2 regions of the Vibrio sp. 2132-1 genome follow, and region 2 is predicted to be linked to the other one. Evidence: riboswitches for the same ligand, from Rfam matches in the RefSeq annotation. Region 2 holds a riboswitch; the other holds the start of a gene.
The links. Region 2 has a riboswitch for cyclic di-GMP ahead of gbpA (N-acetylglucosamine-binding protein GbpA). Riboswitches for the same ligand answer to the same signal wherever they lie in the genome.
Positions count from the first base shown of each region.

Region 1: another riboswitch for cyclic di-GMP. It lies ahead of R8N47_RS15735 (TfoX/Sxy family DNA transformation protein); the one in region 2 lies ahead of gbpA (N-acetylglucosamine-binding protein GbpA).

Region 1 covers NZ_JAWPON010000013.1:82,138-87,974, reverse strand. Annotated here, with positions in the region: gene glgA (glycogen synthase GlgA) at 1-1,230, shown strand, start outside; gene R8N47_RS15750 (alpha/beta fold hydrolase) at 1,340-2,143, shown strand; gene R8N47_RS15745 (DUF2007 domain-containing protein) at 2,175-2,495, opposite strand; gene R8N47_RS15740 (TVP38/TMEM64 family protein) at 2,516-3,202, opposite strand; gene R8N47_RS15735 (TfoX/Sxy family DNA transformation protein) at 3,317-3,907, opposite strand; cyclic di-GMP riboswitch class I at 4,024-4,113, opposite strand; gene purR (HTH-type transcriptional repressor PurR) at 4,401-5,405, opposite strand.
Region 2 covers NZ_JAWPON010000005.1:167,747-173,583, forward strand. Annotated here, with positions in the region: gene R8N47_RS07110 (patatin family protein) at 46-918, shown strand; gene gbpA (N-acetylglucosamine-binding protein GbpA) at 972-2,435, opposite strand; cyclic di-GMP riboswitch class I at 2,534-2,634, opposite strand; gene R8N47_RS07120 (fasciclin domain-containing protein) at 2,907-3,407, opposite strand; gene R8N47_RS07125 (cryptochrome/deoxyribodipyrimidine photo-lyase family protein) at 3,488-4,969, opposite strand; gene R8N47_RS07130 (DUF6482 family protein) at 5,078-5,383, shown strand; gene R8N47_RS07135 (rhodanese-related sulfurtransferase) at 5,452-5,837, opposite strand, start outside.

The DNA of each region.
Region 1 (5,837 bases), on a different contig from region 2:
TTGCGGCTCATGTTAGGTCAAAATCCTGTTTACCTGATTGATTGTCCGCCGTATTTCAATCGACCATCAATGTATGCGGAGAACAACCAAGCGTATACTGATAACGGCGAGCGCTTTGCGTTTTTTAGTGCAGCATGTCTCGATATGTTACCCAAGCTCGCCTTTCAACCTAATATCATACACGCGAACGATTGGCACACAGGTCTTGTTCCATTTTTGCTCAAGCACAGGTATGGCAATGATCCGTTTTTTGCTCATACTAAAAGCGTCATTTCAATTCACAATGCGGTCTTTAAAGGCGTATTTAGTTATGAAGACGTGCAGTGTTTGCCAGAGTTTCATTGTAGAAACGTTCCCGATGCTGCGGTGAGTGCAACGCATATTACGATGCTTAAAGCTGGTGTAATGAATGCAGATAAGATAAACGCGGTTAGCCCTACGTACGCAGAGGAACTAAAAACAGAGCTTGGCAGTCACGGCATGGCTTGGGAGTTTCAGCAACGTGCGCAGGACTTAGTCGGCATCTTGAATGGTTGTGATTACAGCGCTTGGAATCCGGAAACGGATACCTACTTGCCGGTTAATTACTGCGCCGACCAGAAAAGTATGTCGCAAGGGAAGAAAGCTTGTAAAAAAGCATTACAACAAAGACTAAATTTGCCCGAAAAAGATGTAGCTATGTTCGGTATGGTTTGTCGGTTGACCCAGCAGAAAGGCGTTCATTACTTGTTGCCTGCTTTGGCCGATTTTTTGAAGCACGATGTTCAGCTAGTTGTCGTTGGGACCGGAGACCCTGTTCTTGCCGCTCAGTTACGAGAGGTTGCCGCGCAGTTTTCTAGCCAATTTGCCTTTGTAGAAGCGTATGACAATGAACTTGCGCATATCGTTGAAGCGGGTTCTGATTTCTTCTTGATGCCTTCTGAGTTTGAACCATGTGGCTTAAACCAAATCTATAGTATGGCTTATGGGACATTACCGATAGTACGCGGTGTTGGTGGCTTGAAGGACAGCGTTAGCGATTATGATGTAAACCCATCTGAAGCAACGGGGTTTGTTTTTTTCGAACCGACACCGCAGGCATTGTTGTTAACGATGCTAAGGGCACTGTTGCTCTACGCTCAAAACGAGCCTGAAGTGAATAAAGTACAGTTGCACGCGATGCAACAAGACTTTTGTTGGCAAAAGGCCGCAGAATCTTATTTGCAGCTTTACCACTCAGCGTTAGTTTGACTTAAAATTGTAACGAAAGGCACCGAATGAGGTGCCTTTATTATCTTGAGTAAGGGGAGTGTGGTAGGATGGCTTTTTACTCAATAGCACGATCTTTTTGATACTCAATATGACCCAGCCGCTACTTTTTCATAAAACCTATTTGCACCCTACTAGTAATGAGTGGGTTGTATTTGTGCACGGTGCTGGTGGTAGCTCTTCTATCTGGTTCAAGCAAATTAAAGCTTACAAGCAACACTTTAACTTATTGCTGATCGATTTAAGAGGTCATGGAAAGTCAAATCAGTTACTTAAAGAGCTCATTGCTAGCCGTTATACCTTTACGGAAGTTACCCAAGATATTTTGAAAGTATTGGACCATTTAAAGATCCAATCCGCTCATTTTGTCGGTATGTCGCTTGGTACTATTATTGTTCGAAACCTTGCTGAATTGTCATCAGAGCGCGTACGTTCGATGGTGCTCGGCGGTGCTGTCACAAGGCTTAACACTCGTTCTCAGATATTGGTGAAATTAGGTAATTTTTGTAAGCATATCCTACCGTACATGTGGCTCTACAAACTGTTCGCTTATATTGTTATGCCTCAAAGAAGCCAACGAGAATCTCGCCACCTTTTTATTCGCGAAGCCAAGAAGCTTTGCCAAAAAGAATTTAAACGTTGGTTTATTCTTGCCGCTGATGTAAATCCGTTAATGAAATATTTTAAAGATCGAGAGTTACCCATTCCGACTCTTTACTTAATGGGCGACAGGGATTACATGTTTATTAAACCTGTCAAAGAAATGGTTGCAGCACATAAGCTCAGCATTCTACGAGAAATCCCGAATTGTGGTCATGTATGCAATGTAGAGCGTCCAGAAGACTTCAATCAACACTCCATCGAGTTTATTAAACAGCAAGCTGTATGTGCTTAAAACTGAGTGCATCCACTGAATAGGAGAGCCGCTATAGCTCTCCTAGTTGATATCCACATTGCCAACATGCACCAAATTGCCCTTCGTTTATTTCATGACATTTTGGGCATTGCCAATCTTGATACTCATGCCTATCGGATTGTTTTCGATATGCTTTTACTATTTCTTCAGCTTTCATCTTTTGTGCAGTGTCAAAAAGCCACACATAAGGATCGGTATCATCACCAAACGGCAGTTCTCCTTTTAAGCCGAAAATACCTTCTCCACGAACTTCACAGTAAATTTGTTCCACTTTAAGCAGCTCACATACAATGTGTGCTTCTGCTGGGTTTTTAGCGATAAATATTTTCATCAAAATACCCACTTCACCAATTACGAGTTTTGCTGACTTGGTGTCGGCCTTACTTTATTCATAACCCATTTAGTGATGATTGGAAATAGTCCCAATAGCGCAAAAGACGCTAATACTGCGGGTGAAACAATGCCCGATAGGCTTTCAATTGTTGCTAATTGAGTACCTGCATTCAGATATACGGCTGTGCCTGGCAGCATACCTATTTGGCTAGTGAGATAAAATCTACCTACAGACATCGGCGTTAAGCCCATCAGTAAGTTGATTAGAAAGAAAGGGAATACAGGGATTAGACGCAAGGAAAATAGATAAAAAGCTCCGTCTTTTTCGACACCTTGATTAATTGCGTTGAGTTTATTTCCGAATTTGTTTTGTACCCAGTCACGCAATAAGTATCGGCTGCTCAAGAAGGCCAGTGTTGCCCCCATAGTGCTAGCGAAAGAAACCAGTAGCAAGCTTGTCCAAAAACCAAATAAGGCTGCACCAAGTAAGGTGACTACTGCCGCTCCTGGGATAGAAAAAGCGGTAATTGCAATGTAGGTAAAAAAGTAAATCGCAGCCGAGAATACAAAATTCTGATCGATGTATGTAGTTAGTGCTTCTTGTTGGGCTTTTGCATTCTCTAAGGTTAAATACTGGCCAAAGTTAATACCTAAAAAGACGATAGCCGCTAGTAGGATGAGACCTAATATCAGTTTCTTATTCATAATTTTGATTCCAATTTGGGATATATGTAATAAGACAGTAGGAAAACCGAAAAAATTTCACAAAAAAACCGCAGATTAGACTGCGGTTTTACAAGATAGTTTTTAGGCCGACTTTTATTGGAGGCCGTTCATCAACTCATCTCGGCGAGCTTGAGGTACCACACTCCAATGAGTGCCGTTGATAGCCCCTTCTAGTGCCCATAGCAACTCAATGTTGACGGTTGCAGAGTGCGTATCTCTTATCGCTTTATAGGCGTTAAGCGCACCTTCCTCTTCAAGCTTCTCTACGGATTCGATGCCGGCTTTTTTTAGCATGCGCTCGGTAGCCAGTCGTAAGTTAGGCAAATCTTTCAAACGGTTAGGCTTTGTACTTGCTTGCTGTTCTTTCTCAAGCTTTGCCTTTTTCAATGATTGATTCGCTACTTCGATTAAGCGTTCGCTTGATTCCCATAAATCGCTGGAAATAGCGTAGTACTTTGTAACGACTGGAAAGCCACGTTTTTTATAAACGTAAGGCTTTAGCCCTTGTTTCTCGAAGTCAGATGAAGTTTTTTGGTCTGCTCTGATATGAAGCTGATTGTTTACCACTAGTGCAAACATTGTTTCATCAGCGAATAGTCCGAAGCCACCAAACATTGAGCGCGACTTGATATTACCAAGTGCCTCAAATAGCTTCATAGAGTCTTTGAGTATCGGTTTATCCATGTTTTGTTATCTCGGTGTAATTAATATTACGCCACCAAAAGTCAGGTCCGAGAGAGTAGCAAACATGCGTAAAAACAATGTCATTACAGAGTAAAGTCATTGCTTACACACTTGCCATCGGTAACCCCGCTACCTTCCATATCGTAATATGGTTCAGGCCGGAGGCTTTGCGTCCCACTCTTTCGAATGGTTTGCCCTGTGCGTGACACAATGAGCATACTTCTTATATTGAATTAACATCACGGTTTAGCGTTAAAAGTGTGATTTCGGTTCAATAAAAATGATAGATTGAATGCTCTATTTTGCATATGGAAAGGTGCAAATTGGCCTTTGAAAAGGAGTTCTTAATATATATTACATTTATATAAAACAGGGAGTTAACGTTAGTCAATTGTTATTAGAGTGGTGTGAAGTATTAGAGAATGCTTAATTTTTCCAAAAAAATAAGCGCCCCTGTAGAGCGCTTATTTAACACGGTTAAATACAGTGAAATTTAGTTCATTTTTTTCACAGTATTTCGAATTACAAGCTCAGGTTGCATCTCGAAAATTCGTTTTTCGTGTTCTTTATCTTTGATACGCTCAAGTAGAATTTCGAATGCATTTTTACCAACACGACGTTTAGGTTGGTGGATAGTCGTTAGCGGTGGAGAGAAGTATTCCGCAAGCTCGATGTTGTCGTAGCCGATCACTGAAATATCTTCAGGAATTTTGATCCCGTTTTGTTGCAAGCGGCTCATTAGGCCTAGAGCCATTGTGTCGTTAAAACAGAATACCGCCGTCGGGCGCTTGTCCATTGCGGTAATTTTATCTGCAACTAATACGGCCGTATCACATTCAAAGTTACCTTCAAGGATCCAGTCTTCATTTACAGCTAGGTTCGCTTCGCTCATTGCGCGACGGAAACCTGCAATGCGCTCTTGGCAAGCAAGCTTTTCAAAATGACCGCTTAGACAAGCGATATCCGTATGACCATTGTCAATCAGATGTTTGGTTGCAATGTAGCCACCTTCTTCTGAGTTATCCATGATCTTGTCTGCTTGTGAGCTCTCTGGGCCCCAATCCATGACCACTTTAGGAATGTCCGCATGACGGTCAAGCATCTCTTTTAGTTCTTCGGTTAAGTCAGAACACATCACTAGGATGCCATCAACGCGCTTTTCAGCCAGCATACGAATGTAATCGCGTTGTTTTTCGTAAATCCCGCCTGTGTTACATAAAATCAGAGTATAGCCTTGGCGGTAACAGTAGCTCTCAACGCCATCAATCACTTCTGAGAAAAATAGGTTAGTTGATTGAGTTACTAACATGCCAATCGTACGAGTTGAGTTGCATTTTAGGCTGCGTGCAACGGCACTTGGCGCGTAATTCAGCTCGTCAACGGCTTTCATTACTTTTTCTTGCGTTGCTTCTGCAACGAAACGCGTTTTATTGATAACGTGCGAAACTGTCGTAGTGGAAACGCCGGCTAAGCGAGCAACGTCTTTTATCGTGGCCATAAATGGTGTCCTGTATCGAGCTACTGAAATATGTCGTATTGGATGTACCTGATGCTCTAATGGTTTCACACCTAGCAATATAAAATTGGCGCTAAGTGTCTCGGCAGCGGTTGATCCAAGTGCGACAAAAGGGTACGTAGCAGCATCGGTCGATGAATTTTATCTTTTTTCTATCTGATGAGAAATTGCCATCAACCTGTTAAGAAAACACAAAAACCGCTATATTTCAGCGGTTTACATATAAATCATATTTAATCGTTTGCGCTCACATTTTAGCCCTATGTGAACTGACTAGCAATGTTTTCAGCAAGAGATTTGTGTATTTGAAGTCACATTTTGACTGCTAAATAACCAAGCGTCTTTGCGCTAAGTTAAGGCAAACGAATATTATACCCAAGTTACTTACAATTGGTCACTTTCAGGCATACAGGA
Region 2 (5,837 bases):
TTGCACGAATTTCATTACTCTTTTGGCAAGGAGAATGGGGGAAATATGGCAACAAAAGCAATTGTAGTAGAAGGTGGCGCGATGCGAGGCGTCTTCGCAAGCGGAGTGTTAGATGCGTTTTTAGAGCAGAGTTATAAACCGTTTGATTTTGCAATCGGTGTATCTGCTGGTGCATCAAATTTGATTGGGTATTTGACCGACTACCCGCATCGCAGTATTAACGTCATTACTAAGCTGGCCACAAGTAAACGCTTTTTTGACCCGACTCGCTTCGTTAAAGGTGGGGATCTCATCGATGTGAAGTGGTTGTTTGAAGAATCTAATCGCTTGTATCCCGTCGATGAAAATAAACTGTTTAATGGCGTTCCTTTTCTCGCAGCGACAACAAATGTAGATACAGGGCAGGCAGATTACTATCGCGTGACACGTGATAATTTTCACCATGCGATTGAAGCGACAACAGCATTACCGATTGCCTACAAGCATACCCCTTGTTTTTCTGGTGGTTGTTATACCGATGGTGGGGTCGCTGATTCTATCCCAGTGCGTGAGGCTTATCGTCGAGGGGCTCGCGACATAACCGTAGTACTCTCTCACCCACTGAATTATGCCAAAAAGCCAGTTAAGACCACATGGCTGATGAAGAAACTGTTTGCGGAGCACCCCAAAATGGCGGATGCGATGTTAAGACGTGCAGATAACTATAATCAATCATTAGAGTTTATTCGTAACCCTCCACCAGGAACACATGTTAGGGTGATTGCCCCACCAGATAATTTTCATGTTCAGCGCTTATCAATGCGACAATCCGTTTTACTAGAAGGGTATGAAATGGGGCTGATTGAGGGGCGAGCGCATCTCACTAGTTTATCTGGTGTTCATGGTTTAGACCGGGAAAATTGTCATTTTTGCGTTTGATTATAAAAGAGCCTCATAGTGAGGCTCTTTTTACTTAACGTTCGAAGGGTGATTTAGTTGACTTTATCCCAAGCCATCTCCCAGTGTGAACCTATTCCAGGCTCGTAATGGTTTGCGCTTTCTTTCCACTGCATACAGTAACCAGAGTATGGGAAAGGTTTACATTGATAAATGCCCCCGTCGCTGGCAAGCACTTTTGTGCCCGCAGTGTAGCTAGATAGTCCTTCAGGGAAGACAAAATCGTACTCACCAGATGGTGGTGGAGTAACTGACTCTTCTTTTAAGTGAAAGTCGAGTGTTTGCTGATCCACCAAGTTGCCATCTTTGTCCTTAATACGTGTCACGAGCATATGGTGACCCGGCTCTGATTTACTTAAAGCGAGCGATATCGCCTCTACCGAGCCGTCTTTCATTTCGTTTGCCCAACTTGCAAGTGGTTCGCGATGGTGATTGTAAACGGTGAGTTCTGCATTTAAATCGCCTTCAGCAGTTAGTGTCAGATCCAACGTTGTCGGTGTTGACTCAATGATATACTCGTCTGCTAAGCCATCTACTGTGAGTGAGTATTCTGGGACAGGAGTTTCAATGTTATAGCCGATCTCTACTCGCTTAAGGCCGCTATTTGCTTGCAGATACACCGGATTAGTACCATAAACAGGAGTGAATTTATCCTCTGCATACTGCCCGGCTTGCAGTTTTGCTTGTTCTTGGTTTAGCTTAGTCGCGAGTGTGTAAGACCAGTTTTTCGCTTGGCCCATTGCTGCATCGGTAATTTCTAGTTCAGTTCTATACGCCACGTTTTCACCTGCTTGATCAAATACGCGTGTATAAACCGAATCCCCAATATTTAAATCCATTGTAGGAATAATTTGACCGCCTTGCTTCCAATCTGGAATAACGGGACTGCCACCATCAAATTTCACATCGATCACGTTATAAAATGAGGCTGCAGTGTCGCCAACATCCCATACTGCCAGGATGACATGGTATCCCTCGCGAGTAGGCACATTACATTGATGGCTTACCTGTTTCGGGGGTTGAACCATATTGCCGTCGACGACACAGAAAGGAGTTAGATCAAAAGAGTCTCGTGATAGTGAAGCGTTTGGGTTCCAATCAGGCTTGGTGATGTAATATTTCCAGTCGCGCGTCACGTGGTTAGCGGTAAATGTCCATTCAAAAGTTTGTGTACCTGCTTGAATAGGACGTTTTACCCAACGGTCGGCAGTTTGCTCATCAAGGGCAGCTGCTAAAGCGGTTTCGGCACTCGCTATTTTACCATCGCGAGGCCCTGTTTCGGGAAAGCCATCAGGGCCTTCAACGCTTTGCGGTTCATATTGAATCGCACCGCAGTTATTATTTTTTTCGTTAGTATCTGGCGTTGGATACTTACATAGTGCCGAGCGACTTGCAGCGACACCACCATTGGTTTCTGATACATAACCGTGAGCCGCAGCACCTGAACTAATGCTTGCAAGTGCTAACGCGAGTACGGATTTGGTTGGAAATGATTTCATCACATGTCCTCTGTTATGGCTGACAAACTAATGTCACACCCCGGCGCATGCTGAGCATAAAGCAACGCTACAGCAACTGGACTTCTGTAACACTGCGTTATGGTAACCCCGCTATCATGCGCATTCTTTTAGATTTTTAAATGCTGACAGACCGGAAGCTTTGCGTCCCACCCTTTCGAATGGTTTGCCGAAATGTGATTGAGCAGCCAAAATTTAGCTTAAGAATTTACATGTGGAAAAGTAAACGTCACTGACATGGAATCCTGTTCTCAAATTGAAAGATAACGATATCTTAATCTCGTCAATATTATGCAGTATCGTCTTGCAAGGTATTGATTTTAATTTTGTTTTTATCTTTTTTATAACCATGGCGAATGAGTGGAGGTTTGTTGGCGATAAGTGAAGAGGAATCGTGCTAAGGGTGAAAGAAGTTCTGTCTAAAGGGCGGAGTGTACCGCCCTCTGAATGGTGTTATTTCGGCATGATGACAGTATCAATCACGTGAATGACACCGTTTTTAGCTTTCACATCGGTTGCAATGACATTTGCATCGTTAACCATGACTTTATCGCCCATGGTTTTAATCATCACATCTTGCCCCTGAACCGTAGTCGCTTTGTCTAGCTTAACAACATCGGCAGCCATCACTTTCCCTGGCACGACGTGATAAGTCAAAACAGATACTAACTTGTCTTTGTTTTCCGGCATTAAGAGCATGTCGACTGTGCCGTCTGGCAGTTTTGCAAAAGCGTCATCCGTTGGTGCAAAAACAGTAAATGGGCCTTCCCCTTTGAGAGTGTCAACCAAGCCCGCTGCTTTTACCGCAGCAACAAGCGTATTGAAAGAGCCGTTTTCAGCGGCAACGTCGACAATATCGGCTTTCATCATGCCATGCTCATGAGCCTTGACGGGAAGCATAAAAGATAACGTCGCCATCAGTGTCGCCGCGATAACTAAGATACGTTTGAACATAATGTGTTCCTTACTAGTTGAGGGTACAACGGGTTCCCTGGAGTGTGTTTGCATTTGTACGCATTGTGATTGAGAGATGATCATCGCGTCCTACTTTCTTTTGAGGGTCTAACATGTCGCGCAAGAATTCGTCTGCCTTCTTGTTTCACATCGGCTCGTTTCCGCCACGTCCATAAGCGCTCTCTTGCTGCCTTAGCTGCGTTGTCTGGTGTGATAATAGGTGCAAGGTAACGGCTATCTGGCTGCAACTGATACATGACAGCTTCCATCTGGGTCATTGTCCAAGGCTCGAATAAAAGAGGGGGAGGAACCATTTGCAATTCAGGTACCCACTTGTAGATGAACGTGCCGTCAGGATCATGTTCTTGGGCTTGCTTGATCGGATTATAAATACGGATTGTGTTAGTCCCGGTTACTCCTGCTTGCATTTGGAATTGTGGGTAATGAATTCCGGGCTCAAAGTCGAGAAACAGTTGCGCTAAATGCGTTACACCTACTCGCCAATTCATGTTCATGTGGTGAGTAAGAAAGCTAACCAGCATGGCACGCATGCGAAAGTTAATGTAACCAGTGTGGTGCAAACAGCGCATGCAGGCATCAATCAAAGGTACGCCAGTATGCCCGGATTTCCATGCTGCTAACTTTTCTTCATCGAAAGTACTACTTTGTTTAATCAATGGTTCGTAAGCCCGATTAACGCAGTAAAACTCCATGTCGTATTCCGATTCGAATTTTTGGATGAAGTGACAGTGCCAATGAAGCCGTGAAGACAATGCAATTAAGCTGCGACGAAACCCAGCGACTTGCCAGTGTTTCAAAAGGTATTGATAAACTTCACGCAAGGATATGTTACCCCAAGCGAGATATGGAGAAAGTCGAGTACAGGCTGTGCGTGAGGCTGTGGGACTAGAAATGCTTCGATAGTAATCACGACCTCGACGATGGAAAAAGTCCTCTAGTGTTTTCCAAGCGAGCCGGCTTCCTCCCGTTTGCATTCCTTTGCATTTTGATAGCCAGGATGATGGTGGCGAAAACGAACAGCCGAGAGCTTCTGCATCCAATGAATGCAATAAGTCGGTTTGGAGCTCAATAGGGCTTATTGAGGCTCTCATGACAGAGTCCCAATGTTTGTCCCAACCTTGCCGGTTTATTGCCCCTCTGATTACAGCACCGTGTTCGAATTCAAACCAGTCGATGTTCTGCTCATACAGCCAAGCGGCAACTTGTCGGTCTCGTTCAAAGGTGCAGTTGAGTCCTATTTCTTGGTGAGAAAAAACAGCGTTGATTTGATATTGCGCTTGAATTGATTGGAAACATGCTAAGGCATCGTCAAACAGCACCGTGATTCGATGCCCATACGCTTTGAGCGTTTCATCCATGTCTTGCAGTGATTGCCAAACAAATCGCCAGTGGCGCTCAGAATAGTGTGGGTTGTTCAATAGCAATGGTTCAACAATATACAAAAGCACAGTTGGGTGCTTTGTTGATAATGCTTGAGTTAGTGGTTGATGGTCAGTCAGCCTTAAATCTCGCTTTAACCACACGACATTGATTGTTTGCATCGGAATCCTCTTTGTTTCCGATGTTGTACGCAAGTAAACCGAAGAAATCTCATCCAATGATCGGTTTTATTCTACAAAACGTAGAGGTAACTTTCAGGGAGGTGACACATGGCAATACCATTGAGTAAGTTACAAAAATACTTCTATGTAGACAAATTGGTCATTCATTCGCTTGATCTCGCATTGTACCAGGCATCTGTCGTGATTGATGGAGAAGCGCAATTTATCACTGATGACAACGGTATCTTTTTGAGGGCTCATTCCCTGATCGAGATGCAAAAGAAGTGCAGGAATATCAAAGCAAATAAGCAGGTTTTAGTACATCAAAGTGCTTATGATGAAATGGTGGGGCTACCCGAAGGCAAAAGAGACAATCAACTAGAGGTATTGGTGAGGGATACAAAATTGTATTGAAAGAGTATTGGTGCGTAGTAAAAGCGAGCCACCTTACGGCAGCTCGCTAAATATAAGGAGAGTTGGGCTTAGTCTTGTTTACGCTGCGCTTCTTTTTGCGCGTACTTAGCGGCACGTCGGGCTTCTCTTTGCTTGGCACTTTCACCACCAACATGCTGCTCGCCTCGCTGCTCTGCAAGAACAACTTGTTTTTCACGCTCGCGGAATCGAGCAATTTGTTCTTCTGAGTGTGTGCCGTGACATTTTGGACAGCTCACGCCTTGCTCGAACAATTCTGACTGTTTGTCTTCTTCAGTGATCGGTAGACGACAAGCGTTACATAAATCGTAATCTGCTTTTTCTAGCTGGTGGTTCACGGCAACACGACCGTCAAATACGTAACAATCGCCTTCCCACATGCTCTCTTCTTGAGGAACTTCTTCAAGATATTTAAGAATGCCGCCTTCTAGGTGGT